Regions from separate parts of the Rhizobium sp. Nf11,1 genome, predicted to be linked through region 2. Evidence: predicted binding sites of a transcription regulator. Region 2 holds the regulator's gene; each other region holds the start of a gene.
The links. Region 2 encodes LexA, which represses DNA repair genes until DNA is damaged. Its sites were predicted from a motif close to TGTTCNNNNTGTGTTCNG; they were not measured.
Positions count from the first base shown of each region.

Region 1 (7,904 bases), on a different contig from region 2:
GACGAAGGTTGAAAGAGAGATTTCATCCTGCCGGTCACCTTCAAAATCGCCCTGCGTGTCGTTGAACGGGTCATGCCGCAGCACATTCAGGCGCAGGATCTCGAAACCATAGCCGGCATCGATATCGTCATAAATCGCATGCAGCCGTTCGGAAAATAACCCTGCAACGAGCTTCGGCTCGCGAAGCGGCCGCGAAGCACCGACGGAAATGCGGAAAACCCTGCCGTCGACACGAAACAGCACTAGCTCGAACACCCGCCCGCCGGCACCGCGCGCTTCCAGCGACGGCTTCAGCGACACGGCAATCTGCCCGGTGACGGCAAGGATCTGTTCTTCCGTTCCGATCGGCTCGATCAGACGACGTTCGGACGAAAGACTGGCCACGGGACGCCGGGGCGAGATCGGCTCCTCCTCGCGGCCCAGCGCCTGGTCGAGCCGCAGAAGCAGCGCCTGGCCAAAACGGCGGGTGAGCGGCGCCCGCGGCGCATGAATGACATCGCCGACATATTTGAGCCCGAGCTTTTTCAAAGCCTCGACGATCTGTTCTTCCAGGCGCAAGGCCGCGACAGGCAGCGGCATCAAAACATGTTCCGTCTCCTCGTCTTCCACGATGCCGCCGTTTCCGAAACGGGAGACAGCCCAGGAAAGGCCCGGCGTCGATGAGACCGCACCTCGTGCATCGAGCCCCATATGGAAGAGCCGCGACAGAATATCCTTGAGAAGAGCTCTTTCCCCGCCGAAGAGGTGAGCGCAACCGGTAATGTCGAGAAGCAGCCCATCCCTGCCATCGAACGCCACCATCGGCGTATAACGGTCGCACCAGTCGGCAATGGCTTCCAGAAGCCGGCGGTCGGCCGCAGGATCTTCTTCCATGACATCGAGCGCCGGATACATGGCGCGCGCTTCGGCAACGCCTTGATCCTTCCGCAATCCCAACCTCTCGGCGAATTCGTCCAGCGCCGTCAAACGCATGGCGTTGTTGAGCTTGCCGCAACAGACGAGCGGCGGTTCTTCAGGACGCCCTTTCGAACGCCAGGAAAGCCCCCAGCGCTTGCGTGCGATGCGATCTGTGGCCAGATGCGGGAAGCTGAGCGCCAGAATGCGCTGATTTTTCGCCTGGAGACCGAGTGAAGCTTGGTTTGTCGACGGCAAGAAATTCGCGTTCATGGGGGCTCCACTCCAGAAGGAAGGAGAATGGAGCCGGATGTCGGCTCTTCTCCAGCGTGAGACGGAAAATCGGGTTACCGATGCTGCCGGCTAGCTTCGATCCGTCCGGTAACGGCCGCAGATTCGACGGCGCCGGCTCGACCCGAAGGCGCAAAGCAGCACTGCTCGCTTCCTCCGCGCCGGCTTGACGGATGAGGAAAAGCGGACGGCGGGCGGCACGCGCCCTGAGGCTAAGCCGACGGCTTTCGGTCAGACCGAAATGCAGAGGATTGCCACGCACCTCCATGACGACGGCAGAGAAGGCTGCGCTTTCAACGGCAGCTTCCGCAAGCCAGAGCGCATCCTCCAGCTTGCGCGGCGCGGCATGGAAAAATCGCTCCGGCTTCAATCCGAAATCCTTAAGCCCCGGGGCATAAGGCCGGCCTGCTTCCAGCGCGCCAACCGCATCGCCGATCCAGAGCAGCGGCAGAAACCTCCCGGCATCTTCCTCTTGTTTCTGCATCCACGTCACAACAGCCATAGCCAGGCCGCTTGCCGCCCCAGCATCGCGGGAACTTGCAGCGCGAAATTCAATGATCGCGTCGAGCGGCAGGCCAATTGGCAGGCGAAGCCCGAGGTCGTTCCGTTCCTGAATCTCTCCGGTCTTTTCCGAAGCTATGGCTTCTCGCTCCGCTGCCGCAAGCGCCGGCGCAGGCTTTCCTTCTAGCTTGGCGATGGTTTCGCGGAGCGCAAAAAGCCGCTCGCGCGCCAGGGCGTTCTGCGCCATGGCGTTTACTCCGTCGTCTTGTTCCTGTTATGTTCTTATGGATTCCAGAGAGCTGAAGAAGAGTCAACAATCATTTTTTATGAATTTATTCCTGCCTTTGATTCCGCACTCGAAAATCGGCGGCAAAGGTTCTATATGGGCCCGCAAAGGAAGGAATATTCATGGCCCGCGTAGACCAGAGCGATGATTGGCAGGACCGCCATGCGCCGACGATCAGCACCTTCGAGTCGCTGGCCATGGAGGCTTACAGCCATCTACCGGATGAATTCCGCCAGCTGACGACCAATCTCACCATCGAGATTGAGGATTTCCCCGATGACGACGTTTTCGAGGATATGGCGCTGGAAACGCCTTTCGACCTGCTTGGCCTTTTCGAAGGCAGGGGAATTTCGGAGCGTTTCACCGTGGAAACCGGCGAAATGCCGAACCGCATTCGCCTCTACCGTCGCCCCATCCTCGACTATTGGGCCGAGAACGACGAGACGCTCGGCGATATCATCACTCACGTCCTGATCCACGAGATCGGCCACCATTTCGGGCTGAGCGATGAGGATATGGAGCGGATCGAGGCCAGCGCCGAGGAAGCCGCCGAGCGCTGAAACCGTGCGTTCGGCAGAACGCGCTATTGCTCGGAGAGCTTCATCTCCGGATCGTAATCCTTGCCTTCGACAGTCTTGACGACGGCCTGGCCGCATTGCATCGCGCCGGTTGCGGCATTGAAGGCATAGGTCGGCGAACCCTCCAGCGACCAGCCCTTGTTGAGGGCGGCGGTGACCTTGTGGCAGAAGGAAGCGTCGTCGGGACCGGTCAGGAAGCGGTAGAGTTTCATCAGGCGGGCTTTCTTGCAGAAATCAGACGGGCTTTATGAACCAGAGCTTCGGCCTGGACAAGATGCAGCCGCTCGATCATCCGGCCGTTCGCATTGATGACGTTGAGGTCTTGGGCGGCCGGATCGGCAAAGGCTGATATGATTGCCTGCGCTTCGGCAATCTCTTCCGCGCTCGGACCGAAATGCCGGTTGGCGGCCGCAATCTGCGCGGGATGGATCAGCATCTTGCCGGAAAAACCCATAGCGCGACCCTGCCCGCATTCGACGTCGAAACCTTCGCCATCCCGGAAATCGTTGAAAACGCTGTCGAGCGCATCAAGCCCATAAGCCTTGACCGCGAGAACGACCTGCATTAGCCACGGCACGAGAAAGCTTCGCCCCGGCTGCGGCAGGACGCCGGTTTCCTTGCGCAGGTCGTTGAGGCCGACGACGAGGCAATCGAGCCGCGCCCCCGGCATGCGGCCGGTTTCGGCGATCGCCCCGACGTTCAGCACGCCGCGCGGCGTTTCGATCATTGCCCAGATGCGCAGCTCCTCTGGCACCTGCGCATCTGCCAGCAGATCGCCAATATCGATGACATCCTGGGGTCCATCCACTTTCGGCAGGAGAACGGCGTCGGGCAAAAGCGCCTTGACCAGCTCGAGATCCGCCGCCCCGAATCCGGATGACAAAGAATTGATACGAATGATCCTTTCCTTGCCCTCGAGCGGCTGTCCGCCAAAAAAAGCATGCAGATTTTCCCGCGCTTGGCCCTTGCTCTCGGGCGCGACGGAGTCCTCCAGGTCGAAAATAACCGCATCACAATCAAGGGAACGGCTCTTTTCGAGCGCCCGCAGGTTGATGGCCGGCACACTCAGCACCGAGCGGCGCAGACTTGAGGAACGCAGAGGTGTGGTTTGCTTCATCAGCCATTAGTGCCAAGCTTCGCAAAGCCCGGCAAGACAACAAAAAGCCATGCTTGCCTTGCAGAGAGGAAAAGGAAGGACCACATTCCTTTCTGTAGAAAGGTTTCAAACCCATGCAGAACATTCGCTCCATCTTCTTCATGCTGGCCGGCGCCACCTTCTTTGTCGCCATGCTGCTTCTCACCTTCTCGGTGACGCTTGCCGTCGGCGGCATCCTGACCGTGTTCATGGTCGGACGCGCGCTTTCGATGAAGATGAAGCCCGCTCCGGTGCGCGCCAAGGCAAACAACGGCAAGCCGGAGATGCGCGTCTGGAACGACGGCCGCGGCACGATCATCGATCTCTGAGATCCTGCTTTCAAAAATATTGGCCGCCACTGTCGGATCATGCTTCCGTGATACGTCTTTGAAGCAGCCGGGCATTCAGCCGGCGCTCAAAAACGATGGAGGACGAGCATGGATACGATGGAAGACAAACCGGCCAAGCTGCCGCCGGTGAAGAATGGCCTGCTGCCCTACCTGACCGTCGATGGTGCGGTGAAGGCCGCGGAATTCTACAAGAAGGCCTTCGGCGCCGAAGAGGCCCACAGGGTACCGGTCGATGAAAGCGGCCGGACGATGCATATTCATCTCTATATCAATGGCAGCTCCCTCATGCTGGCGGATGCCTATCCCGAATACGGCCATCCCTTCAAAGGCCATGAAGGTTTTGCCATCCAGCTTGTTATCGACGATATCGATTTCTGGTGGGATCGTGCCGTGGCCGCCGGCGCCGAAATCGTCATGCCGGTCGAACTGATGTTCTGGGGCGATCGCTACGGCCAGCTTCGCGATCCGTTCGGCGTCCTCTGGGGCTTGAACGCTCCGACCAAGTAGCGGACACGCGCAACGGCGGGCCACGCGAAACGCCGCGTGGCCGCCATTTTAGAAAGATTCTCCTTCAATTCGGCGAAAAACTGGACTAGATGCACATTCAGGAAAGTACATTTGCTGAAATGGAGCATGGGTCATGGATAAATTCGTGAAGCTCACGGGCGTTGCAGCGCCCCTGCCGGTCGTCAACATCGACACCGACATGATCATTCCGAAGGACTATCTGAAGACCATCAAGCGCACCGGCCTCGGCAAGGGCCTTTTCGCCGAAGCCCGCTACAATGAAGACGGCTCCGAAAATCCCGATTTCGTGCTGAACAAGCCGGCCTATCGCGATGCCAAGATCCTTGTCGCCGGTGACAATTTCGGCTGCGGTTCCTCGCGCGAACACGCTCCCTGGGCGCTGCTCGATTTCGGCATCCGCTGCGTGATCTCCACCAGCTTCGCCGATATTTTCTACAACAATTGCTTCAAGAACGGCATCCTGCCGATCAAGGTCAGCCAGGAAGATCTCGACAAGCTGATGGACGACGCCTCGCGCGGCTCGAACGCTATCCTGACGATCGATCTTGAAAACCTCGAGATCACCGGCCCCGATGGCGGCTCCATCAAGTTCGATCTCGACGAGTTCAAGCGCCATTGCCTGCTGAACGGCCTCGACGATATCGGCCTGACCCTGGAAAAGGGCAAGGCGATTGACGAATTCGAAAAGAAGAACGCCGCGTCGCATCCCTGGGCGGCTTAAGCTATTCAATTACTTGCCGATCGAGCCGGGCCTTCGCCCGGCTTGGCCTGCCCAACATAATCCTTAATTCAGACGATCGGGGCACCTGCCCCTCATGCGGCTGCCGCCACCTTCTCCCCGCAAGCGGGGCGAAGGTATGCCGCACCGTCTTCCTCAGCCTCAACGCTGCGTTTGCCGCGTCCCCTCGCCCCGTTTTACGGGGAGAGGGTTAGGGTGAGGGGCAGCTATCGGGGCACGAACCGAACCTAGCTCGGCATTTCTTTGATCTCGATCAGAGAAACTTCTTCTTCCAGAGCCTCAGCTTTTCGAGCGACACGCCGATGCCACCGCAGACTTCCATCAGTGGATTGTCAAAGCGCTGAAGCAGCCCGGCATGCACATCGGCAATGGCAAGGGCGGCACCGCAGGCCGGCTCCACGAGGATGCGATGCGCATCGGCAAATTTCAGGCAGGCGGCAACGGCATCGCTATCGCTGACGACAACGCTTTCGATCGGATGCTGCTTCGGTAGATCGAAGACATGCTGCGCCACCTGCCGTGCACCGAGCGACGTGGCAATCGAGGTGATGGCGGGAAGGGTAACGCGCTCGTTTGCCTTGAGGCTTGCGTGAAGTGACGCCGCCCCTTCGGTTTCAACAGCGATGACGGGGACACCGGAAAGGCCGTTCCGCTTCAGCCCTTCGACAATGCCGGCCAGCAGCCCGCCGCCGCCGACGCTGGTGACGACGCAATCGAATGTCGCACCCTTCGCAACCACCTCATCGATCAGCGTGGCATGACCATCCCACAGAAGCGGATGGTCAAAAGGGTGCACATAGGTCGCCTTGCGGCTGCGGGCGAGTTCGACCGCGTGGGCATTGGCTTCGTCGAAAACGCCTCCGTGGACGAGGACACTCGCGCCGATTGCGGCAATCGACTGCCGAACATCGGCCGCCGTCGTCTCCGGCACGACGATCGTAACCGGCACGCCGAGCGCCCGGCCGGCATAGGCCGCGGCAATGCCGGCATTGCCGCCGGAGGCGCAGAAGATCTCGCGCGCACCATCTTTCACCTCCTGCTGGCACAGCCGGCCGACGCCGCGCAGCTTGAAGCTGCCGGAAGGCTGCAGCGCATCGAGCTTCAGCCAGAGCGGTTTGCCGCTGGCGCTATAGCCGGGGGATGTCCGAACCAGGGGCGTGTCGAGATGGAGGGGTGCTGAAGCCATGCAAACATCCAAGAAATAAGTGAGACGACGGTTCTAATCCGTTTGCCGGCACAGGAGCAACCTTCCTGACCTATAGGCCCGCGCTTTCAGACGGGCAAGGGACGCTGTTATGCTTTCAATCTCTGAATCGGCCGAAAAATCGGGCCGACGCAGAGATTGAAGCGTACCGATTCAACCCTTCTCTCGCTTGAAATGCCTATTTCCGGGGTCTAAGAAGCCGCAACTTGTTTTTCCAGGAGGGTTTCATGACTGCGCGCAATCTTTTCCTGCTGCCGGGTGACGGCATCGGTCCCGAGGCGATGGGCGAGGTTCGCAAGATTATCGCCTATATGAACGAGGCGATGAATGCCGGTTTCGTAACCGACGAAGGCCTTGTCGGCGGTTGCGCTTACGATGCCCATGGCGCGGCGATCTCGGAAGCCGACATGCAGAAGGCGCTTGCCGCCGACGCCGTTCTCTTCGGCGCGGTCGGTGGTCCCAAATGGGATAGCGTACCTTACGAAGTGCGCCCGGAAGCAGGCCTGCTCCGCCTGCGCAAGGACCTGCAGCTCTTCGCCAACCTGCGTCCCGCCATCTGCTATCCGGCGCTTGCCTCGGCCTCGTCGCTGAAGCCGGAACTGGTCGAAGGCCTCGACATCCTGATCATCCGCGAGCTGACGGGCGGCGTCTATTTCGGCGAACCGAAGGAGATCATCGACCTCGGCAACGGCCAGAAGCGTGGCATCGACACGCAGGTCTACGATACCTACGAGATCGAGCGCATCGCCGGCGTCGCCTTCGAAATGGCCCGCACAAGGCAGAACCGCGTCTGCTCCATGGAAAAGCGCAACGTCATGAAGTCGGGCGTGCTCTGGAACCAGGTGGTGACCGAAACGCATAAGGCGAAATATTCCGACGTCCAGCTCGAACATATGCTGGCCGATGCCGGCGGCATGCAGCTCGTGCGTCAGCCCAAGCAGTTCGACGTCATCGTCACCGACAATCTCTTCGGCGACATGCTTTCCGATGTCGCCGCCATGCTGACCGGTTCCCTCGGCATGCTGCCCTCGGCCTCGCTCGGCGCGCCGGATGGTAAGACCGGCAAGCGCAAGGCGCTTTATGAACCGGTCCACGGCTCGGCCCCCGACATCGCCGGCAAGGGTATTGCCAACCCGATTGCCATGATCGCCTCCTTCGCCATGTGCCTGCGTTATTCCTTCAATATGGTCAAGGAAGCCGATGACCTGGAAAAGGCGATCGCCAACGTGCTCGACAAGGGCATCCGCACCGGCGACATCATGGCCGATGGCGCAAAGCAGGTTGGCACCGTCGAGATGGGCGACGCGATCCTCGCGGAGTTCAAGGCGCTTTCCGCCTGATATATTTCACGTGAAACAGTTCAGCCCTTCGCATCACGGATGCGGAGGGCTTTTCCAT
Region 1 covers NZ_JBOBHU010000015.1:106,637-114,540, reverse strand. The annotation lists gene ACQ7C1_RS21700 (Y-family DNA polymerase) at 1-1,062, opposite strand, end outside; gene ACQ7C1_RS21695 (ImuA family protein) at 1,013-1,933, opposite strand; gene ACQ7C1_RS21690 (metallopeptidase family protein) at 2,095-2,532, shown strand; gene ACQ7C1_RS21685 (DUF1737 domain-containing protein) at 2,556-2,762, opposite strand; gene ACQ7C1_RS21680 (HpcH/HpaI aldolase/citrate lyase family protein) at 2,762-3,667, opposite strand; gene ACQ7C1_RS21675 (hypothetical protein) at 3,781-4,014, shown strand; gene ACQ7C1_RS21670 (VOC family protein) at 4,123-4,542, shown strand; gene leuD (3-isopropylmalate dehydratase small subunit) at 4,676-5,284, shown strand; gene ACQ7C1_RS21660 (pyridoxal-phosphate dependent enzyme) at 5,556-6,488, opposite strand; gene leuB (3-isopropylmalate dehydrogenase) at 6,734-7,846, shown strand.
Region 1: ACQ7C1_RS21695 (ImuA family protein) is a predicted target of LexA. The motif match lies at 1,953-1,970, and genes of this name have one in related genera.

Region 2 (7,904 bases):
TCGGCGTGCCATCGAGCTCGATCATGATGTTGTCGATCTGGATCTGATTTTCGGCATCGATGCCGCCGATCGCGTCGAAGATCTCGGTGTTGGCGGCCTCGACCGCCTTTTCGACGCCCTTGCCGAGATAGCGCTTGCCGCCGTCGCGCAGCTCGACCGCCTCATGTGCGCCCGTCGAGGCGCCCGAGGGAACGGCCGCGCGGCCCATGCTGCCGTCTTCGAGATAGACGTCGACTTCGACGGTGGGATTGCCACGGCTATCGAGGATCTCGCGGGCGATGATATCGGTGATTGCAGTCATGGGTTCTTCCTGCTCGGTGGGTGATAAGTCGTTCGACGCCTGTCATAATCGAAGGCGTGCAAATTACAATGGCGCAATTTCCCGCCTTCGAACGGGTATCGTATCGTGGCCTAAACCACGATCATGTCAGGCTGTTGAACGTTAGGCCTTGGCGATCGCATCGAAGGCCAGCAGCTTCTCAAGCAGTCGCGGCATGTCCTTGAGATAGACCATGTTCGGCCCGTCGGACGGTGCGTTGTCGGGATCCTGATGGGTTTCGACGAAGACGCCGGCAATTCCCGTCGCCACTGCCGCGCGCGCCAGCGTTTCCACGAACTCGCGCTGGCCGCCGGAGGAATCGCCCTGCCCGCCCGGCTGCGCCACGGAATGGGTGGCGTCAAAAATGACGGGAGCTCCCATCGCCGCCATGATCGGCAGCGAACGCATGTCGGAAACCAGCGTATTGTAGCCGAAGGAGGCACCGCGCTCGCACAAGAGCACATTCGAATTGCCGCTGGCGTTGAGCTTCTTCAGAACGTTCTTCATATCCCAAGGGGCGAGGAACTGGCCCTTCTTGACATTGACGGCGCGGCCGGTCTTGGCGGCGGCGATCAGAAGGTCGGTCTGACGGCAGAGGAAGGCCGGGATCTGCAGAACATCGACCACCTTGGCCACCTCGGCGCATTGCTCGGCCGTATGGACGTCGGTTATGACGGGAAAGCCGAATTCCTTCTTGAGGTCGGCAAAGACCTCCATGCCCTTTTCCAGGCCGATGCCGCGTTCAGCCGAGAGCGAGGTACGGTTCGCCTTGTCGAAGGAGCTCTTGTAGACGAGGCCAATGCCGAGCTTGCCGCAAAGCTCCTTCAGCGTGCCGGCGACCATGAAGGCGTGATCCCGGCTCTCCATCTGGCATGGACCGGCGATCAGCGACAAGCGGCCAGTATTGGAAAAAGTGACCTGGCCTCCGCCTTCGCCGATCCTGACTTCGGAATTCGTGTCGGTGCTCATCGTGTTTCCTCGAAGGCGAAGAGCGCACCCTGCCCGGGCGTGGGCTTCACCAGAATGCGATTGTTCTTGCGTGTGAATGTGATCCCGTTAGCACCCAAATGCGCTTCTGTCACGGCAAGATCGATGACGGTGAAGAGGATTGCCCGCCCCCGCAGGCCGCGATCGGCTGATGAGACAGTGGTTTCGAAATAGGCCTCCAGCCCTTCCGGCGTCATCAAGCTGATCTTTGCATTCGATGCCGCGATATTCATGCCGAAACCGGTTTTCTCCACCGCCGCCTGCCCAATCGCGAGCCCGACGAAGGCGGCGAATGCCGCCGGGTCCGGTGCACAAAGTGCGATCTCGGCAATGCCGATCACGCCATTGGCGTGCGTCTCCAGCGCGGCGCGATCTGTAGGGAACGAATTGATGCGCTGGCAAGTAAAGAGAAAGAAATCGGGGGCGCGCAAATCAGCTGCAAAGGCCAGCTTAAAGCTGCCGACGCTCTCCGAACCGTCCGGCATCCGCATCGGCCGGCTGAACTGCAACATCTCACCGGCGCTCGCGCCGTTGCTGACGAAGCGCTTATGATCGAGGTCGGCATCCTCGCTGAGGAAGGCCAGCGCAGAAAGTCCCTCCTCGCCGCAGCGGAAACGGAAGGCGCGATTGCGGGCGATGAAGACGTTGCCCTGGCGGGCCGCTGCTTCGCTCTCGTCGACACTCGCCACGCCAAGCGGCTCCAGATAGGTCTTGTCGGCGAAAAAGACGCAGGCATTCTCCGTTCCGAAGGGATGGCGCGCATCGGCGGCGACGGTGAAACCGAGCTTGCCGAGCCTCTCACGCGCCAGATCGATATTGACCACGGGCAGCACGACATGATCCAGCGGGTGCGACCTGGCGGAATGCGCGTTCATGAATATCCCTCCTGAAACCGGCAAGAGACAAGAGATGTGCGACAGCACCTCCCTCAATGCAAGACATGTGCGCCAATCCGGCAAATGAAAATAAAAATCTCCGCGAGTTGACGTGAACTTTTACGGAAATTTAGCTACTTGCGGAACACATATGGAACATATAGTGTCCGTTCTGGATTTGTTTCAATCACGGGGTCTGACGTCGATGCTCACGCGCAAACAACAGGAGCTTCTCCTTTTCATCCATGAGCGCATGAAGGAATCCGGCGTTCCTCCCTCTTTCGACGAAATGAAGGATGCCCTGGACCTCGCCTCGAAATCCGGCATTCACCGCCTGATCACGGCGCTTGAGGAACGCGGCTTCATTCGCCGCCTACCGAACCGCGCCCGGGCACTCGAGGTGATCAAGCTTCCGGAGGCCTATAACCCCAGTCTTCAGCGTCGCGGTTTTTCGCCGAGCGTCATCGAGGGCAGCCTCGGCAAGCCCCAGCCGGTCGCCGCCCCCGCTGCGCCAAAGCCGGTCGCCGACAATGGCAACTCCGTCTCCGTGCCGGTCATGGGACGTATCGCCGCCGGCGTTCCGATCTCGGCGATCCAGAACAACACCCACGATATCGTCGTTCCCGCAGATATGCTCGGCTCCGGTGAGCACTATGCGCTGGAGGTCAAAGGCGATTCGATGATCGACGCCGGCATCTTCGACGGCGACACCGTGATCATTCGCAACGGCAGTACCGCCAGTCCCGGCGATATCGTCGTTGCCCTCGTCGATGACGAGGAAGCAACGCTGAAGCGTTTTCGCCGCAAGGGTGCCTCGATCGCGCTCGAGGCCGCCAACCCGGCTTATGAGACCCGCATCTTCGGGCCCGACCGCGTCAAGGTGCAGGGCAAGCTCGTCGGCCTCATCCGTCGCTATCACTGACGCCGGATGGGCTGGAATCGGTAAAACGATCATTGCGCCAATCATAGGCGCGATGGCGCATCCATGGTCGCGACAAAGCATCGAAGGCGGTGGTGACCTCCAGGCCGGCATCGGCGAAGCGCAATTCAAGCGAACCGGTCCTGCGCAGCGTCTCGCCGGTGAAAAGCGTGCCGCCTGAACGGCAGCTATTGAAACGCAGACGGACCGAGGTCACGACGATATCGGCCGTATCGCAGGCCGGGCCGAGATAGGCGGCATTGTCGATGACGGTGACGATATTGCCATTGCCAAGTCTTGATGTGCACCAAGCCTTCTTGACGCAGGAAAAACGGTTTGCTTCACCGCCTGCGGCGGCTGCCCGCATCGCTGCACTCGCTTCGTTCTGCTGATCGCGGGAAAGCCTGACACGGCGGTCTTCTCCTTCCGGCGGAATGGCCGGACCATCCAGCATCTTCGGCGGATCATGTGTCGGCAGCACCAGCGCTCTCTGCCACTGGTCGAATATGAAATCCGGCGGGTTTTCACGGTTGGAAGCTATTGCCTCAGCCGCGACGACCGCAACCAGACTGCCATCCTCCGAAATCACCAGATCCGGCGGCCGGGGAACCGGCAGAAGCAGCACGATGAGCGTGGAGATGGCGATGATCGATGTGCCGACATGGCGCAGCCGAGTGCGCAGCAGCGTCAGCAGCAGAAAGCCTGCCACCGCCACTGCGAAATACCAGCCGGGCAAGCGGCCGATGCCGATATCACCGCCCCAGCCGGACACTGTCTTGGCAACCGCAATCACCAGATCGAGGCCGAATCCGACGACCTTCCAGAGCGGAGCGTCCAGACCGAAAGGCATGAGCAACATCGCCAACAATCCGGCCGGCATGACGATGAAGGAGATAATCGGCATCGTCGCAAGGTTTGCCGGCAGGCCGTAAGCCGTCAGGCGATGAAAATGCTCGATCGAAAACAATGCGGTGGAAAAGCCGCCGATCAGCGAGGTCAGGAAGACGCCGCCGAAGAAACCGGCGACGGCAACCACCGGCCTGATGATCGGCAGTTTCAGAAAAGCGTTTTCGCGGACACGCCTGTCCTTCCACAACTGATAGCCCGATACCAAGGCCAATGTGGCGGCAAAGGACATCTGAAAGCTCGGTCCCAATACTTCCGAAGGTGAAATGGCGATGATGATGAGCGCGGAGAGAACGACATTGCGCAGGCTGATCGACGGCCGGTCGAAGAAGACGGCAATCAGCATGATGGCCATCATGATAAAGGCGCGCTCGGCCGAAACCCCGAAACCGGAGATCAGGTAATAGGCGGTGACGGCGATGAGCGCGCCGGCAGCGGCGATTTTCTTTGTCGGATAGGCTTGGGCGACGCCGGGAAAGAGGCTGAGCAGCATCCGAAAGCCGACGAAGAAGATGCCAGCCGACAGCGCCATGTTGAGGCCCGAGATCGCGACGATATGGGCAAGGCCGGACTGGCGCAGCGCCTCCGTCGTCGCGTGCGATATGGCGCGCCGTTCGTCCGTCACCAGCGCAGCGGCAAAGGCGCCGGTGTCGTCGGGCAGGATCGATCTTATGCGGTCGCCGATGCTGCTGCGCAGCTGGTAGAGCCATTCGAGCAGGGCGTCCGCCGTCGACCTGGCCGCCTGCGGGCCTGCCTCCAAGTCGAGTTTCTCCGGCGCACCATAGAAGAAACCGTTGGCGCCGATGCCGTCGAAATAGGCACCGAAGGAGAAGTCGTTGAGCGCGGGAAGTGCGGGCCCCGCCGGCGGCGTCAGACGTGCCTTTCCGGTGATGATGTCGCCGATCTCGAAAGGCGCATCGGCGCCCCGGACGATCGCGGTGATGCGTCTCGGCGGCCGTTTCAGCTCCGGCGCCTCGGTGCCGGCGACGGCAAGAATGTAGCGCCAGCGCCCGCGCCCGTCGCCTTCCCGCCGTTCGACGCGGCCAGTCACCGTCGTCGTCACGGATGAATCGAGGATCACCGTCGAAGCCCGCCAGCTCTCGAACTGAGCTGAGAGCATGCCGCCGGCGAAAAGTGCCAGCGCCATGAAACTTGCGCGCAAGGCCGGTCGGCTGGGATCGGTGAGGAAAACCGCGGCCGCCGACACCAGCAGGCAGAGCAGCGATGCAATGAGGGGAAAATCCGATGCCGCAAGAAACCAGAAGGCCGAGCCGGCTCCGAGGAAGACCGGCGAGAACAGCAGCAGGCGGCCATGATCGGCCTCTTCGCCCAGCATGCAGGCCCCGGCACGGAGCGATTGCCCGGCGGTGGCCAGCAGCCGACGATGCAATGGGGTCTGCGACTGCGTCCTTACCGATTGAGTCACCACCGCAGGCGCAGGAAAATCTGGCGGATCGGCAAGACCGATGCCCGCTTGCGGCCGCAATTCGGCTGTCGTCGTTTCCTGCATGCCCCGCCCAAGATCACCCCGCCAGGCCCTAAGAATGCAACCTTCAAGCAAATCCGGCAAGGATAATCGATTGAAATACGAGGGAAAATCGTAAGCGGCAAAAGGCCAGTCGAATCATCGGCTTCCGCTATGCGTGCGGCTCATCGCTGCAGTGCCTAAAAGGTGATGCCGCAATGCACAAAATGCCGTCACGGTAACTTGGCATTAGCGTCACGATCATATAGCTATCGGAAAGGACGCTTAACCCCTATGGCGCTTTTGTGGCGCCACCGACATTTCGGAGGACAGCATGACGGATCAAAGCGCTACAATAAAAATCGGTGACAAATCGGTTGACCTCGCCGTTAAAAGCGGCACGATCGGCCCGAGCGTCATCGACATCGGTGCCCTCTACAAGAACACCGCTTCCTTCACTTACGATCCGGGCTTCACCTCGACCGCATCCTGTGAATCGAAAATCACCTATATCGACGGTGACGAAGGTGTGCTGCTGCACCGCGGCTATCCGATCGAGCAGCTGGCCGAGCACGGCGACTTCCTCGAGGTCTGCTACCTCCTGCTCTACGGCGAACTGCCGACGGCCGCGCAGAAGAAGGACTTCGACTATCGCGTCACGCACCACACGATGGTGCATGAGCAGATGAGCCGCTTCTTCACCGGCTTCCGCCGCGATGCACATCCGATGGCCGTCATGTGCGGCTGCGTCGGCGCACTGTCGGCCTTCTATCACGACTCCACAGACATCACCGATCCGCACCAGCGCATGGTCGCCAGCCTGCGCATGATCGCCAAGATGCCGACGCTTGCCGCCATGGCATATAAATACCATATCGGTCAGCCCTTCGTTTACCCGAAGAACGACCTCGACTATGCGTCGAACTTCCTGCGCATGTGCTTTGCCGTCCCCTGCGAGGAATATGTGGTCAATCCGGTGCTTGCCCGCGCGATGGACCGCATCTTCATCCTGCATGCCGATCACGAACAGAACGCCTCGACCTCGACCGTCCGTCTCGCCGGTTCATCGGGCGCCAACCCGTTCGCCTGCATCGCCGCCGGCATCGCCTGCCTATGGGGCCCCGCGCACGGCGGCGCCAACGAAGCAGCGCTCAACATGCTGACGGAAATCGGCACGGTCGACCACATTCCGGAATATATCGCCCGCGCCAAGGACAAAAACGATCCGTTCCGCCTGATGGGCTTCGGTCACCGCGTCTACAAGAACTACGATCCGCGTGCCAAGATCATGCAGAAGACGACGCATGAAGTGCTCGGCGAACTCGGTATCAAGGACGATCCGTTGCTGGAAGTGGCGATGGAGCTGGAGCGCATCGCGCTCACCGACGAATATTTCATCGAGAAGAAGCTCTATCCAAACATCGACTTCTACTCCGGCATCACGCTGAAGGCGCTGGGCTTCCCCACCACCATGTTCACAGTGCTCTTCGCCCTTGCCCGCACCGTCGGCTGGATCGCGCAGTGGAACGAGATGATCGAGGATCCAGAACAGCGCATCGGCCGTCCGCGCCAGCTCTATGTCGGCGAACCCAAGCGCGACTACATCCCGGTTTCGAAGCGCTGATCGCTTCAGAGCTCAAAAAGAAACCCGGTCAGGAATGGCCGGGTTTTTTCTTTTCCAAAACGTCGAGAAGGATTTCGGCGGCCTGTTCGCCGGGCGGCTTTTCCGTCTGCATGCGCTGCCAGATGAGCTCGTAGCCTTCCTTCATGGCCTTCAGCTGATAGGTATCGGCCGACAGCCTTTCCATCCAGCGTGCAAGGCTTGCGCCGCGGACGACATCGTTCAGATATTCCGGCACGACCGGGTAATCGGCGATCAGATTCGGCAGCGCGCCGGTCCAGGTCTTGATGCCCGATGTCAGCATGCGCATGATCCAGTCGACCTTATAGGCGGAGACGACGGGAACGTCGGCAAGTGCGAGTTCGAGAATAACGGTTCCAGACGCCGCCATGGCTGCATCGGCCTCGGCAAAGGCTTTCCACTTTGCTTGCGCGCCGACGACGATCTCCGGCTTTACCGCCCAGCCCGCCGTCATTTCGCGGACGAGCGCTTGCCTGTGCATTATGGTCGGCAGAATGAAGCGTGTCGGCCCATTACGGGCGACGATTTCATTCGTGGCGACCTCGAAATAAGGCAGAAGCTTCTGGATCTCGGAGGAGCGCGAGCCGGGAAGGAGCAGGATCGGGCCGTTGCCTGGCTGCCTTCCCACGCGCAGGCGACGTGTCTCCAGCAGCGCTGGGTCGGCGACTAGACGATGCCCGACATATGTCGTCGCCGGCCCATTGAGGCGCTGCATGGCTGCCGGTTCAAAGGGCAGGACGGCAAGCACGTGATCGACATAGCCGAGCATGCGCGTGGCGCGATATTCCTTC
Region 2 covers NZ_JBOBHU010000017.1:37,259-45,162, reverse strand. The annotation lists gene eno (phosphopyruvate hydratase) at 1-301, opposite strand, end outside; gene kdsA (3-deoxy-8-phosphooctulonate synthase) at 443-1,288, opposite strand; gene ACQ7C1_RS22750 (VOC family protein) at 1,285-2,181, opposite strand; gene lexA (transcriptional repressor LexA) at 2,387-3,103, shown strand; gene ACQ7C1_RS22740 (ComEC/Rec2 family competence protein) at 3,084-5,516, opposite strand; gene gltA (citrate synthase) at 5,806-7,095, shown strand; gene lpxB (lipid-A-disaccharide synthase) at 7,124-7,904, opposite strand, start outside.

Region 3 (7,904 bases), on a different contig from region 2:
GTTGCGAATTCCTGGCCGTGCATCAGGAAGCAGCCGTCGCCGGCAAAACAGATGACCTCGCGCTCGGGAAAGAGCCGCTTGGCGGCCACTGCCGCCGGCAGGCCGTAACCCATCGAGCCGGAGGTGGGCGCGGCCTGGGTGTTGAAGCGGCGGAACCGGTGGAACCGGTGCAGCCAGGTGGCGTAGTTGCCTGCGCCATTGGTGAAGATCGTCTCCGGCCCGATATTGCCTTCCAGCCACTCCATGATCGGTCCCATATGGACGGCGCCCGGACCCGTGGCCGGCGGCTTCGACCAGGCGAGATAGGCCTGATGCATATGCGCGGTCCGCTCTGCCCAGCGCGGCTCGGCCGGGGCTTCGAGATCGGCGAGTGCTTCGACAAAATCGGCGGGGCTGGCGCAGATGGCAAGATCGGGACGATAGACGCGGCCGAGCTCCGACGGGTCCGGATAAATATGAACGAGCGACTGGGCCGGGTAGGGGATGTCGAGCAGCGTATAGCCGGAGGACGGCATTTCCGACATGCGGCCGCCGAGCAGGATCAAGAGGTCGCTCTCCTTGATCTCCTTGGCGAGCCCCGGATTGATGCCGATGCCGACATCGCCGGCATAACAGGGGTGAAGATGATCGAACAGCATCTGTCGGCGGAATGAACAGCCGACCGGCAGCTGAAAACGTTCTGAGAAGGTTGCGAAATCGGCGACGGCATCGGCATCCCATCGCGTGCCGCCGAGGATTACCATCGGCCGTTCGGCTTTGAGCAGGCGCAGATAAAAATCGTCGATCTGGCTGCGGCCGGGATGGGCCTCGACGCTGGCATAATGCCTGGCGCGGGGTGCCTCGACCTCGTCGCGCAGCATGTCTTCCGGCAGTGTCAGCACTACGGGGCCGGGACGGCCGGAGGTTGCGACCGCAAAGGCGCGGGTGACGAATTCGGGAATGCGGGCGGCGGCGTCGATCTCACCAACCCATTTGGCGAATTCGGTGAAGGCGCGGCGGAATTCGACCTCTTGAAAAGCCTCCCGTTCGCGCGCCTCTCGTTGCACCTGGCCGATCAGGAGGATCATCGGGATCGAATCCTGCTTGGCTATATGCAGGCCGGCGGAGGCGTTGGTGGCGCCGGGGCCGCGCGTCACCATGCAGATGCCCGGCTCGCCGGTGAGCCGGCCCCAGCAATCCGCCATCATCGCCGCCCCGCCTTCCTGCCGGCAGACGAGGACGTCGATATCGCTATCGCGCAAGGCGTCGAGAACTGCGAGGAAACTCTCGCCGGGCACACAGGAGAGGCGTTTGACGCCATTTGCCTTCAGCGCCTCAACGATCAATTCCCCGCCGGTCTTTTTCATAATGATACCTTCTTCATGACGATGCCTTCCTCTCAAGCTCGGTGAGTTCCGCCAGAATTTCTTCCCTGTGTTCGCCGAGGCGCGGGCTCGGCCTCGTGTAGTGCAACGGTGTTTCCGACAGTACCACCGGCGTCCTGACCCCGGGGATGACGGTGCCGGCGGCATCGGCAAGGTCGATGCGCAGACCGCGGGCCTTGACCTGCGGGTCGGCGAACATTTCCTCGATCGTGTTGATTGCTCCTGATGGAACGGCGTTCTGCTCGCAGGCCTTCAGGAGATCCGCCTTCTGCCATTTCAGCGTCTCGGTGGAGATCAAGCGGCGCACCTCGCCGCGGTTAGCGACGCGGGCCTTGTTGGTGGAGAAACGCTCGTCATCCGCGATCGTCTCCAGGCCGAGGATGGTTGAGAGGCGGCGGAACTGACCGTCGTTGCCGACGGCAAGGATGAGATAACCGTCGGCCGTCGGCACCACCTCATAGGGCGAGATGTTCGGATGGGCGTTGCCGAGGCGGGGCGGTGCGGCGCCGGAGATCAGGTAATTCATGTTCTGATTGGCGAGCACGGCCGATTGCACATCGAGCAGCGCCATGTCGATCAACTGGCCTTCGCCTGACTTCAGCGCATGGATCAAGGCGGCCTCGATCGCCGAGACGGCATAGATGCCGGTGAAGATGTCGGCGATCGCCACGCCCGCCTTCATCGGCTGGCCATCCGGTTCGCCGGTTATCGACATGAAGCCGGACATGCCCTGGACGATGTAATCGTAGCCGGCAAGGCCGGCATAGGGGCCGGTCTGGCCGAAGCCGGTGATCGAGCAATAGACGAGCCTCGGGTTCAGCTTGCGAACGCTGTCGTAATCGAGCTGGTATTTGACGAGGCCGCCGACCTTGAAATTCTCGATCACCACATCGGCGGTGGCAATGAGACGACGGACGAGATCCTGGCCTTCAGGGCTCTTGAGGTCGGCAGTGATCGAGCGCTTGCCGCGATTGGCGGCATGGTAATAGGCGGCCGAGAGATTTTCGCCGTCGGCGCCTTCGACGAAGGGCGGTCCCCATTGGCGGGTGTCGTCGCCACCGTCGGGATTTTCGACCTTGATGACGTCGGCGCCGAGATCGGCAAGCATCTGGCCCGCCCAGGGGCCGGCGAGCACGCGGGCAAGCTCGATTACCCGGATGCCGGCAAGCGGCGGTTTGTTCGTCGCGGTCTCGGTCATGTTCCTCCCGTCGGTGTCTACGGCGCCAGCGTCACCTCAGATGTATCGGATACGGGCTTTGAAGCAAAGCGGCGCTCGCGCCATAGGATGTAGAAGCCCGAGGCCATGATGATCGTGATGCCGAGCCATTTGATCGCATCCGGAAAATCGCCGAAAACAAGCCAGGCGAAAATCGTTGCCGAGACGATCTCGAAATATTGCAGCGGCGCCAGCGTCGACGCCGGTGCCGCACGAAAGGCATAGACGCCGAGGATGCCGGCGATCGCGGCCATGGCGCCGACGCCGGCGACGTAGAACCAAGCGCTGCCTGCAGGCATGACAGGATCGAAGAGATCGGAGCCGCTTCCTTCGCCGACGAAAAGCAGGAGGGCGCAGAAGAGCAAGCCCCAGATGCCCATCTGGAACTGCATCGACCAGGGATCTTCCCTGTGCGAGAGGACGCGGGTCATCAACACGAAGGCCGCAATGCAGAGCGCGCTGACGACAGGCAGGAGCGCGATGTAGCCGACCTCCTCGAAACTCGGCTGAATGATCAGCATCGCCCCGAAAAAGCCGACGCCACAGGCGGTATAGCGCCGCCAGCCGATCGTCTCCTTGAGGAAAATGCCGCCGAGGATCGTCACGATGATCGGCTCGATAAAGAAGATTGCGATCGCGTCGGCGACCGCCATATATTTCAGCGTGGTGACGAAAGAGATCATCGACACGGTGATGACGAAGCCGCGGATGGCGTGGAACAGGCTCTGGCGCCAGGAGAAATCGGTAAAGCTGCGCCGCCATAGCACGATCGGCAGCATGCAGAGCGCCTGCACGAGGAAGCGGCCGGCGGTGATCTCGGCGGAGGGGATGGTGACGACGGCAAGCTTGGCGAAGATATCGATGAGCGGCGAGAACATCACCGAAAGAAACATCAGCGCAAGCCCCGTCGTCACCTCCGAGGTGGACGAAGCGGGGCGGGCGGAAGTGCTGCTCATGATGGAATCTCTCTGGCTCAGGATCTTGCGAGTGCCTCGTCGCACCAGTGCGCGAAGGCGGCGGTCGCCGCGTCGGCGCCGATCTCGTTCAGCGTTTCGTGTCGCATATCCTGATATATCTGGACGTTGATATGAGAGAAGCCTTGGGCTTTCAAACGGTTTGCCAGCCAGAGGATGGCTTTTCCACGCTCCGTCGCCGGATCCTCGCCGCCGCCGACCAGATGGATCGGCATGTCGCGCGGTAGGCGGTCGAGATGGAGCTTCTGCGGTCCGCGAAACGTCAGTTCGAAGAGATCGAGCCAGAGCGAGACCGAAGCATCGAAGCCGCAGAGCGGATCGGCGATATATTTGTCGACTTCATCGGCATGGCGCGACAGCCAGTCGAACTCGGTGCGGCGGTCCGGGATCGATTTTCCCCAAGCGCCGAAGGTGAGCTTCGGCAGGAGGCCGCTCGGCACGTCGGAGCCCTTCAGCATCCGCTCGGCAAGCAGGATCGCCTGGGCGGCTCTGCCGGCAAGGCCGACGGCGAAATTCGAATTCCACACGGCGACGGCGTCGAAGTCGGCCGGAGCGGTGACGGCGGCATTGAGCGCGATGAGGCCGCCCATCGAATGGCCGAGCAGGATCACCTTCAAGCCGGTATGGCGCGAGGCCGCATGGGCGCGCATGGCCAAGACGTCGCCGATCACCCGGTCGACGCCATTCCGGCCGGCGAAGCGGCCGATCGGCGCGTCGGGAGCCCTCGTCTCGCCGTGGCCGCGGTGATCATGGGCATAGACCTGATAGCCCCGCGCCGCCATCGCATCGGCAAAGCGGCCATATCGCTTCGAGTGCTCCGCCAAGCCATGCGATATCAACAGGATGCCGCGTGCCGGGTGGATGGCCTCGGCATGATGATAGGCCAGAGACGCTTCCCCTATGGCGAGCCTTTGCGTATCAGAAAACATCCGGATCCTCCCTGCCGCAGCAGAGCAGATCGCTACTGCATAATTTCTTAAAGCGGAATCGATTTAAGCAGAATATTCTGCAGCCATAAGTGCGACAGCGTCCGTGCGTAACTCGAGAACAGGGCTTCCCGGAACAGCCGACTGTTTCCGACGACGCGCAGTCGATAACAAATTCCAGGATAGTTGCGATTCAGGGTTGCTGCCGTTTACTCTTTGTGCTTATCTGTTCCTGCATTGTTCTTCTTTGGGGGTTGAAATGAGCAGCATGCAGTTGCGTACCTTTACATTCGCCGTGTCGATGATCCTTGCCGGCGCTGCCGTGGCGCAGGAGGCCGAGGGCCGTACCCGTTTCATTCTTGCTGCGAGCTGGCAGCCCGCCTTCTGCCAGACGAACCAGAAGAAGCCCGAATGCGCCAGCCAGACCGGCGAGCGCCATGATGCGACGAATTTCTCGCTGCACGGCCTGTGGCCGATGCGGCAGGATTATTGCGGCGTCAGCGACGACCAGAAGGCTGCCGACAAGGACGGCAAATGGGAGACATTGCCTGACGTCACGCTTTCGGCCGAGACGCAGGCGTCGCTTGCAAAGGCGATGCCCGGCACGCAGTCCGGCCTCGAACGGCACGAATGGATAAAGCATGGCACCTGCACGAAAATGAGCGTGGAGGATTATTTCGGCGTCGGCGTCCATCTGGTGGATGCGCTCAATACATCGGCCGTGCGCGATCTCTTCGCCGCCAATATCGGCAAGACGGTCAGGGCCGAGGCGATCAAGGCTGCTTTCGACAAGAGCTTCGGACCGGGTGCGGGCGAGCGCGTCAAGATGAGCTGCCGGCGAGCCGGCAATGTCAGGGTGATCAGCGAGTTGACGATCGGCCTGTCTGCTGATGCGGGAACGGCATCGGCAAAAAGCGCGGGCCTTGCCGATCTGATCCAGGGAGCGGGAAAAACCTCGTTCGGCTGTGACGAGGGCGTTGTCGATGCGGCGGGCTTCTGATCGGAATCCGGCGTAAACGGGTTTCGGCGTTGCTCATAGGCGCTGTTTCGCCTACATAGCGGCACGAAACGAAGTTTCCCGCCCGGAGCAGCGCAGCATGGCACGTCAATTCATCTATCATATGTCCGGCCTCAACAAGGCCTATGGCAACAAGAAGATCCTGGAGAACATCCACCTTTCCTTCTACCCGGATGCCAAGATCGGCATCCTCGGACCGAACGGCGCCGGTAAATCCACTGTGCTGCGCATCATCGCCGGCCAGGACAAGGAGTATACCGGCGAAGCTTGGCTCGCCGAGGGTGCCACAGTCGGCTATCTCGAGCAGGAGCCGAAACTCGACCCCACCAAGACGGTTTTCGAGAACGTCATGGAAGGTGTTGCCGCGAAGACGGCGATCGTCGATCGTTACAACGAATTGATGATGAACTACTCGGATGAGACCGCGGAAGAGGGCGCGAAGCTCCAGGACATCATCGACAGCCAGAACCTCTGGGATCTGGAAAGCCAGGTCGAGATGGCGATGGAAGCCCTGCGCTGCCCGCCGCGCGATGCCGAGGTCACCAGCCTGTCCGGGGGTGAGCGCCGCCGCATCGCACTCTGCCGCCTGCTGCTCTCGCAGCCGGATCTGTTGCTGCTCGACGAGCCGACCAACCATCTGGACGCCGAAACCATCGCCTGGCTCGAAAAGCATCTGCGCGACTATCCCGGCGCCGTGATGATGATTACCCACGACCGCTACTTCCTTGATAACGTCACCGGCTGGATCCTCGAACTCGATCGCGGCCGCGGCATCCCTTACGAAGGCAACTACTCCGCCTATTTGCAGGCCAAGGCCAAGCGCATGCTGCAGGAAAACCGCGAAGAGGCATCGCGCCAGAAGGCGATCAGCCGCGAGCAGGAATGGATTGCCTCCAGCCCGAAGGCTCGCCAGGCCAAGTCGAAGGCGCGTATCAAATCCTACGAGCAGTTGGTGGAGGCGGCCGAGAAGCAGCGTCCCGGCGACGCGCAGATCATCATCCCGGTCAGCGAACGGCTCGGCCAGGTGGTCATCGAGTTGGAAGGCATCACCAAGGGCTTCGAGGGTCGCACGCTGATCAACGACCTGTCGATCAAGCTGCCGCCGGGCGGCATCGTCGGCATCATCGGCCCGAACGGCGCCGGCAAGACGACCCTGTTCAAGATGATCACTGGCCAGGAAAAGCCGGATAGCGGCTCGATCCGTATCGGCGAGACCGTGCATCTCGGTTATGTCGACCAGAGCCGCGACGCGCTGGCCGCCGACAAGACGGTCTGGGAGGAAATCTCCGGTGGCGCCGAAATCATCAAGCTCGGCAAGTTCGACATGAACTCGCGTGCCTACTGCGGCGCCTTCAACTTCAAGGGTGGTGATCAGCAGCAGAAGGTCGGCAATCTCTCGGGCGGTCAGCGCAACCGCGTGCACCTCGCCAAGATGCTGAAGGCCGGGGGCAATGTTCTGCTGCTCGACGAACCCACCAACGACCTCGATACGGAAACGCTCGGCGCTCTCGAAAACGCGCTCGAGAATTTCGCCGGCTGCGCCATCATCATCAGCCACGACCGCATGTTCCTCGACCGTCTGGCGACGCACATCCTGGCTTTCGAAGGCGAGGGCCATGTCGAATGGTTCGAAGGCAATTTCGAGGATTACGAGCAGGACAAGATCCGCCGCCTCGGCCCCGACGCCCTCAATCCTGGCAGTCAGGCTCACAAGCGCCTGACGCGCTGATCCTGCTTTATTTCTGCTTGCAAAGGCCCCGGTTCGACCGGGGCTTTTTCATCTCGGGCCCTGTCGCAATTTGCGCAGGCAATTTCGCGAACAGTGCGAATTGCCGCTTGCCACCGCTTTTCAAATCACATAAAGATATGTTTATATCTTGATTGGGCCAATGATGAGCGAACCTTTGAAGCTGGGACTGGATGGGTTGGTGGACGTCTTGAAGGCGGCCGGCGAACCCACGCGTCTGCGTCTTCTGGCCCTTCTCGACGGCGGCGACCTGACGGTCACGGATCTTACCGAAATCCTCGGCCAATCGCAGCCGCGAATCTCCCGCCACCTGAAGCTGCTCGGCGAGGCCGAACTGATCGAACGCTACCAAGAAGGCGCCTGGGCCTATTTCCGCCTCAAACAGGACGGCAAGGCGGCCATGCTGGTGCGGGCATTGCTGAGACACGTCTCCGAGAATGATCCCACCATCCTTCGCGACGGCGAGCGGCTTTCGCAGGTCAAGCGCCAGCGGGCCGAGCGGGCGCAGGCCTATTTCAGCCGCAACGCCGCCGAATGGGACGAGCTTCGTCGCCTGCACGCGGCCGATGAGGAGGTCGACGCCGCCGTCATTCGGCTGCTCGGCAACCAGCCGATCGATTCGCTGCTGGATCTCGGCACCGGCACCGGCCGCATCCTCG
Region 3 covers NZ_JBOBHU010000006.1:39,483-47,386, forward strand. The annotation lists gene ACQ7C1_RS11150 (thiamine pyrophosphate-binding protein) at 1-1,346, opposite strand, end outside; gene ACQ7C1_RS11155 (CaiB/BaiF CoA transferase family protein) at 1,360-2,562, opposite strand; gene ACQ7C1_RS11160 (DMT family transporter) at 2,580-3,536, opposite strand; gene ACQ7C1_RS11165 (alpha/beta fold hydrolase) at 3,554-4,483, opposite strand; gene ACQ7C1_RS11170 (ribonuclease T2 family protein) at 4,740-5,480, shown strand; gene ettA (energy-dependent translational throttle protein EttA) at 5,578-7,227, shown strand; gene ACQ7C1_RS11180 (ArsR/SmtB family transcription factor) at 7,391-7,904, shown strand, end outside.
Region 3: ACQ7C1_RS11170 (ribonuclease T2 family protein) is a predicted target of LexA. The motif match lies at 4,708-4,725, and genes of this name have one in related genera.

Region 4 (7,904 bases), on a different contig from region 2:
TTTGGCGCTACCGCAGACCATTTCTTGCCAGTGCGGAAGTCGTAGCGCTCTCCCCTATGCACGAGAGCGCAGAACGTCGTCGAAGACGTCGTAGGGTTATTCAAGGCGCTGATTGAATGGCTGTAACTCTGGTGCTTTGGATCATGGATGTATTGGATACTGATCCCGGTTTCGGGGCACGGCACGAATTCCGCTTTCGGAAGTGCTGGAACAACCTCTTGTAACGTTTTGAGAGTCCTTGTCCTTCCCGTCTCGTCCTTGCCGCCGCCTTTCGTCATCGACACGTCGATTACAACCTTCACGCCGGGGCGGAACTCTGCGAAACGCCGGAAGATTTGCGTGGCGACGTAGCTCCGATCGACCCTGATCCCCTTCCCGACGGGTTCAGATACCGTGTCATGATCGTCGTCTTCACCGATGAGGACGACCTCAGTCCAGTCGGAGGACAGGTCCATAGTGTGGCGCAGCGTATAGCCGACATCGAAGACGGCTTCCTGTCTTCCTTCGATGTCATAGGTGAACCGGACGAACGTCTCTGCTTCGTCGTCGTATCCGATCGTAACCTGGTGGACGAGACCGTTCTTGCACGAGCGGTAGCGTATGCCAGCAGGAGAAACTGTGAGGCCGGATACCTTAGCCCCGATCCCGAAATTGCCCTTCAGCGACATCTGCTTGTTAATGGAAGCCGATATATTCGTCGCCGTCCTTAGTTCGGTCGCACTCATGCCGGGTCCGGTATTCCAGAATGTGAGTTTTCGGACGCCGTCAATGAGCGTGGGATAAATGCGGACGATGCGCCGCCCGTCCGGAGCAAGCGAAGCGCTCTCCTGGGCGTTCATGAAGAATTCCCGGACAACCGTGTGACGCGGAGCCTGCCCGATCATCCGATTGATCAGGAACCTATCGTCTTCGATCGTCAGGCGCTCATAGCTCATTCTGAATCCTACAGTTTGAAAACGTCCTTCTCGGACGCGCCGGAGGTTCCGAACTTGCGTTCGAGTTCAGACGCGGCGTCCCGGAGTGCCTTGACGATCTTTTTCACATCACCGTCATCGAACTCGTAGGCCCGACGGTTTGAAAGGTTGCCGATCTTGCGGATGGCATCGAGAGCAGCTTGTGTCCTGCCCTCTGCCAACTTAACGAATTTCTCGCGCTTACTATCCATTTTTCTCACGATTTTTCATGTCGCGTAAAAACTGAAATGGCCGAACGAGATTGTCAACAATTCGGATTGCAGATTTTGTGAATTTCGGCTCAATATTCATGGAGCGAAGGATAGTCGCTGGTCTCAATCAGGCAGGGGCACCCAGATCGCCGACGCCCCGTCCCCATATGCCCTCGCCCGTCCATCCATGACACAGGCTCCAACCCAGGCGCAGACGACGGCATCGAGCGCATCCTCGAATGCCTTCATTTCGAAACCACGTGCATCCGAAGCCGGTAGCGACAAGGCATCCCCCACGCCTTGGATTCTAGCATCCAGCAGCGTGAGGATTCGCCTCCAGGTCTCGAGTAGGTTTTCCCTCCGGGCAGCAGGGCCTTCGCCCGGCCAGTACTTGCGGCTTTTGGAATGCTTGTACGGCAGCCGGCGATCGGCCGAAGCCAATTCGATCAGGGCGGGATGCGGATAGACCTCGAGCAGCGCCTGGCCGCTCGGGTCGGATACCGCGAGCGGATATCCGGCAGCTTCGAACCTGACCCTGAGCTCATCACTAAGCTTTCCCGGGCGCGTAACGCTGGGCGTGTGCGTGCTCGCATGCCTGGCGCCGTATTCAGAGGAGATCAAGTTGTCCGACGCGCGGCGGCCGATTATTGGGGTCAATGACAGAGGCATGTCGATCGCAACCAAGTCGACAGTCCCGCCGAGTTTTCCGTGCGCTGCCGCGAGCAATGACTGCGCGTCCGGAAGCGAGCCTCGATGGCGAACAATAGGATCAGCATCTTTGTGAGAGACGAAGGCAGTGTAGGAGCTGGCCGCTTCGACGAGCCGCCAGCCGGAGCCAAGATCGACAATCAAGGCCACCCCGCTCGGTTCGTGCTCCGTCCAAGCGGCGTCGATTCCCAGAACCGCTCTCAACCTCAGCTCCTCCTCACTTCGGCCAAAACGCACAATCACTTTCGCAGGTAGCTCTTCTGCCCTCCGTCGGTCATGCAATACCGACCTCCCCTCGAACCTGTGCAATATGCTCCGGATCGACAGGAACAATCCGCGCCGACGACGGGAGACATGTGTGATGTGCTGCCACCCAGAACGCCAACGGCGCCTCGCATGTACGCTGAGCATGATCGCTTGCTCGCGGAGACCGACCCATCATTGCAAATGAAGGTGTCACCCTGACATCCTGCGATACCGCCCTTCCTGCCACTGCAGGGAGTGTTCGCAGCTTGTGCCGCCATTGCTATCGATAGAAAGATGGCTGCGGCGCCCAAAAACAAGCTCGTGCCGCAAGCTCCCTTCAACGCGCCCTCCACTTCAACACCTCTCGGAGGCGAAGGAGTGATCGGGGACGCTCGCGACCTTGTCCAGCTCAGTGTCCGGCGGACCTCATCGATGTCGCGAACCATGTGGCACACCCACTCGCACCTCGTCAGTCCTCTCATTGATGTCAATCGCAGCAGACCTTCCTGACGTAGGTATTTCCGAAAGTCACCATGGCATCCTTCGCGATGAGCCCGTGGGTTTTGAGGGCATTTGACAGGTCCTTCGCTTCCTGCTCGCCATAGACGTCATGCAGTGTCACGGCGATCCAGCCGTTCGCTGCCAGATGTGCCGCGAGCGGAACCGACGAGGCCTTCATGAACGAGCGGGCGTCTTCGAGTGTCCGGAAAGATTTGACCTGCACGAAGCGTCCGTCGCCAGCAGGTTCCTCGAATTCGTTCACGCGCACCCACGAGTAGTGCATATACCCACTGAATCCTCCGACGGTGACGCGATACCAGTCGCCTAATAGTTCAGTGACCTCCACGGGACTTCCGTTTCGCGCCTCTCCGATCGTCTTCGCATCCCCGTCGGCCGCAGATTTGATCGGCGCTATTCCCTTGGGGTGACGCACGAAGCCGCTCCGAGCCCGAGGAACTTCGAGCGACGCGCGAGCGGCAGCCGCATCGGCCGAGGGCAGGTTGACAGAGTTTGCCGGAGGCTGGGTCTGGAGAGAATTGGGCGTCTGAGGTGTGAAGGCTACGCGCGCGTCGGCCTTGGGATAGCATAAGATCTGGAAGACCGACGGCGTGACGCGATCAGCAATATCGGCTGTCGACAAGGCTGTCGCATTCTCAGTTGTATCAGCGGCTTGATCAACGACACTCTGAGACTGCAGGAACAACTCGGCAACCGACGCGCGGATCGCGAAATTCACGTTCTGAGCAGTGATACCGATATCGTCTGCGATCTTCTTGGACAATGTCGCGCTCGTGATCCCAAGAAGGAATCCGTTGCGGTCCACCACAGGGCCACCTGAGTTGCCTGGCTGGATTGGTGTCGAGATCTGGATGTATCTGGTGTCGTTGCGGATCCCCGCGAGTGCGTTCACGTTGCCCGTGGTGATCTTCACAGAATCCGCGAGCAACGTTGCCAGGGGGTATCCCACGGCAACGATGTCCTCGCCGAGCCTTGTTGCAGACTTTCGGAATGCCAGCGGCTTTAGTGGCTCGCCGGCCGTGATCTTCACGATCGCCAGATCATTGGTCTCATCGATGCGCGGATCCGCGCCATCGCCCTTTCCCTTCACCTCGATACGTCCGCAATCCTGCACCACATGGGCGTTGGTCAGAATCCATCCGTCCGCTGTGACCGCGAAACCCGTTCCCGAGGACGTGGGTTCGTCGGCAAAGGATTGCGAAGCGACGGCCATCGATAGGCCAGCGGCGATGATTACGCGGCAGATGACAGACATGCGAGCTCCCCAGACCCGTCGGAAAGTAGAGCCTTCGAGGTCTCGATTTCAACCTGATCTTGCAACTTTGCTTAATGGTCGGCGGGGTCTCTTGTGGACTGGATCCGATTGCCCGCCTTGCCGAACGAATAGGCGCCTAATTCCTGAAGATCGTGGTGATCTCGACGCCGCTGTCGAGGACAACCCATAGGGTTCGAACGAGATCGGCAGCCTCGAGGAGCGCTGCGGACATCTGCTCATTCGATTGTCGCTCTATGTGATCTGCAACCGCGTTGAGGCCGACGATTGCGTCGTGTCCGGTCCCGCTCGCGGGGATTCCGACCGCTCCCGGAGATCGCCCACTGTCGTTATCGCGCGGAACAGCAGTTTCCGAACTTCTGAAGGCGTCAGCCGTTCGATTTCGTTCGCGGCCCTTACAAGTTCGGCGACGAATGATGGGACACTGCTTTCTGGGGTGTGAACCATCAGTGCTCGAAATCGGCGCCGGGCATCCATCCGCGGGTATAGCCTTTTCCCATGCAGGCCTTCGCGGTGGCAAGTTGCTCCTGGAGCCGGATACGATCTTGAAGAAGGGCTTCGATGGTGGCTCGTGGGTCGCCGCCGTGCCATGCCATCGCTGCGTCCACGGGATTTGTTTCGGCTATGTTGTCTCGTTCAGCGAGCATCGTCAGTTCCTCGTATATTCCGGAGAAATATGCTCCACGGAGGGTCGCTGAGCGTGAAGGCAGCTCATTGCAACGGCGCGCTATGGCGGGAGCACCTTCAAGGTAGCGATGGGACCGAGTCGCCGCAAGCGTTGGTGGCGTCGTCGGTTCAATGCCGAAGATCCTGCCCCGCCTGCCGAAAGGCGGCAATCTCCGATCCGGCAGCTCGCAGGAGGAGCTGACCGCCGGTTATTACTCGATGACCTCATCCGCGATTGCGAGCAGCTCCGGCGGAATGGGAATGCCAATCTTTCGGGCAGCGCTGAGGTTGACGATCAGCTCGGGTTGTTTGACCCATTCGATGGGCATGTCGCCCGGCCTTGCTCCTTTGAGTACGCGATCCACCATCCGGGCCATCTGCCGCGCTGCGGCTGCGAGGCTCGTGCCGTAGGCGAGCACCGGCTCGTAGCGGGCGAGGTCTCTGCCGAACATCGTCGGCAGCCGTGCGGATACCGCCCCTTCGATGATCCTCGCGCCATAAGTGCTGGTGCGCGGCACTTCGAGCGACAGCAGGGCGTCTGCCTGCTGGCCGGTGAAAGTCGCGAAGGCTTCCTCGATGTCTTCGGATCCCTTCAGCAGTACCATCTGGGGAGACAATCCCGCAGCCCTGGCTTCCGCCATATAGAGGTTCGGCAGCGTGTCCGGCACGCCTGCATCCCCGAGGATCGCCAGCCGGGAGAGGCCAGGCACGGTTTGCTTGAGGATTCTGATTTGTTTTTTCGCCTGTTCCGGGTCGTAGTTGGTTGCGCCTGTGGCGTTTCCGCCCGGCCGATCCGCATCGGTCACCAGACCGGCGGCGACGGGATCGAGCACGACCGCGAAGACAATAGGGATATCCGAAGTTGCGCGACGGACGGCCTGGAACGTCACTGCGCCGATCACGGCGATGACGTCTACCCCGAGAGCAATCAACTCCTCGGCGAAGCCTGGGAGGCGATCAAATAGGCCTTCCGCAAAACGTGCTTCCATTTCGATCATTTGACCGTCGATATACCCTAGCGCGCTCAGGCCATCGCGGAAGGCGGCGAAGCTCGGATATGATCGGTCACCTGCGAGCAGTATGCCGATACGCGGGATTCCCGAACCGATTGGCCGTGCCGCAGTCATGGCGTTCCCTCTTACGCTGCATGAATGATGGCTGAGGTGGCACACGATAGCATCCTTGGATTACCGGAGGAAGCAAGGTGGCCGCCCTCGTCCATCAAGGCCGCCGCGGGGCGGCTCAACAAGGATATGGGACAAAGCTGTGTATGGGGGCTGGCGCAGTCGGCGGCACGCTAAAGAGCCGGACAGCCTGGGTGAAGGTATTGCAACCTGCCCGTCTAGTTCCCGAAGATCGTGCTGATCCGGACGCCGCTGTAGAGGGCAACCCACAGAGTCCGGACGAGATCGGCTGCCTCCAGGAGCGCTGCCGACATCCGGTCGTTCGATTGTCGTTCGACGCAAGGCTCGGGGGGCACGCGGCAGCTAGCGGTTGCTTTCGCCCGAAAAAAGTCTGCGGGCGAGATACACAACTTAGAGTGAACATGGTAGTAGTTCTTCATCTCATTGAGCTGGGGGGATGCAGATGAGATCAGTCCTTTTTGCAGTGATAATCACGTCAAGCGGCGCGGCGTCTGCTGCTGGACTAGACGACCATTTTGATGGCTCGAAACTGGATGTCTCAAAATGGACGACGCAGCAGGTTCTCTCGCACCAGATCGAGTTCACCAAACCCGGTCGCTGCGGGAGCGCTGCCATCGACATAGTCACGAAAGAAGGCGACGACGGCCTCGAATGCGAGGACGATTGCCAGAGGGCGGAACTGCGAACGGTCAAGAAGTCGTGGCCGACCTTCGGTGACGAGGTGTGGTACTCGTTCAGTTTCAGGATCACAGGGGACGTGCCATCCAAGGGCAGCGCAAGATCCGTCATCGGACAATGGAAGGGTCCAGGAGACGGTAGCCCAATGATCGCCCAGCGATTCGACAACGGCGTCTTCCATATCACCGTTCAGGACAACGATGTCCGACGTGTGGTCGCCAAGGCGGAGGGAGATCCGGACGCGCTTCTCACCGCGCAGAACCTTCTGGGAAATCTCGAGTTCAACGAGCAAAACGTGAACGCGATCAAGTCCCTGCAGTCGCTCGACCTGATCAGCAGGAACGCTCCGGAAGTCTCGAAGCAATTCTTCAGCCCGAATTTAATGCAGAGCATGGGGCCGGAGGCGAAGGATACAGACGCCAAGACTCTGTCGCAGGCCCTCGGGCTCTCCGGCGATGGAGACCTGGTCTCCCAGTTTCGGTCGCTCGCGTTCGTCGCCGAACCCGAAAAGTACATCGGCAAGGCGGACATCGAGATCGTTCCAGAAGCGAACCGCCCGCTGCCCGATCCGCGCATGGGCTGGGTCGACATGATCTATCGCGTGAAGCCAGGCCGCACCGACAACGAATATGGACCACGTCGGGCCGCCGAAATCGATGTCTGGGCGAACGGCCAGAAGATCGTATCCGTGAAAGGCAACATCGGTGCAACCCTAAAGAAAAATACTCCTCTGCCTCTTTCAGGTCCGTACTTTAAATTTGGGACCTACCGCCTCCGTATCCCGGGTGAATTTCACTTTCAGTTTGATGAGTTCTCTCAGGCTGCAACCAAGGCCGGCCTCGCTCAAATATGCCAGGCGCCCTGAGATGATCTACTCGCTCGGTCGCCATTTCCATGGGCGGAAGCGTCGCCGCTTGGCGAGCGCTCTCATTTTGATCGCGGCCGCCGCAAGCTGCACCAGTATCGATTTCGAAAAACTACAACCTGGGTCGTTCTCCGGCACCTTGATCGTTATGTGGGTCGGTCGTGGTGGCTCATCTGGCGATGGAAAGTTTGTTTTCGTCCCTGATCCTCACGACCGCCTTACGTTTGTCAGGCCGGGCGGCAAAGGGAATCCTATCGTTCCCGGTGTCATGTATACGGATGGAGGATCCGTGCCCCGGGCAGTCCAGGTCTTCGGGGGGCTCAACCCATGGGGATACGCGCCAGCCTACATGGTCCACGATTGGATATTTACCGCACATCATTGTCTGGTGGATGGGCGAAAGGACCAAATATATGTTGCGGTCAGCGACATTGACTTCGATGAGTCAGGCGTCATCCTCGGCGAAGCCATATGGACTCTGATGAAGGAAAAGCTGGTAACCAGAGATGACGTTGTTGCCGGAGCGATCACCACGGCTGTCAGAAGTCCGTTAGCAAAGAAAATCTGGAACGGCTCGCCGGGTGCCTGCGAGAACGGAGCAGTCTCGGAAGACAACCTTCGCGAGATAGAGAGAGCCGT
Region 4 covers NZ_JBOBHU010000012.1:22,138-30,041, forward strand. The annotation lists gene ACQ7C1_RS18435 (hypothetical protein) at 1-935, opposite strand, end outside; gene ACQ7C1_RS18440 (hypothetical protein) at 944-1,165, opposite strand; gene ACQ7C1_RS18445 (DUF429 domain-containing protein) at 1,289-2,077, opposite strand; gene ACQ7C1_RS18450 (trypsin-like peptidase domain-containing protein) at 2,607-3,893, opposite strand; gene ACQ7C1_RS18455 (dehydrogenase) at 4,358-4,558, opposite strand; gene ACQ7C1_RS18460 (ABC transporter substrate-binding protein) at 4,790-5,704, opposite strand; gene ACQ7C1_RS18465 (heparin lyase I family protein) at 6,165-7,265, shown strand; gene ACQ7C1_RS18470 (hypothetical protein) at 7,267-7,904, shown strand, end outside.
Region 4: ACQ7C1_RS18455 (dehydrogenase) is a predicted target of LexA. The motif match lies at 4,563-4,580, and genes of this name have one in related genera.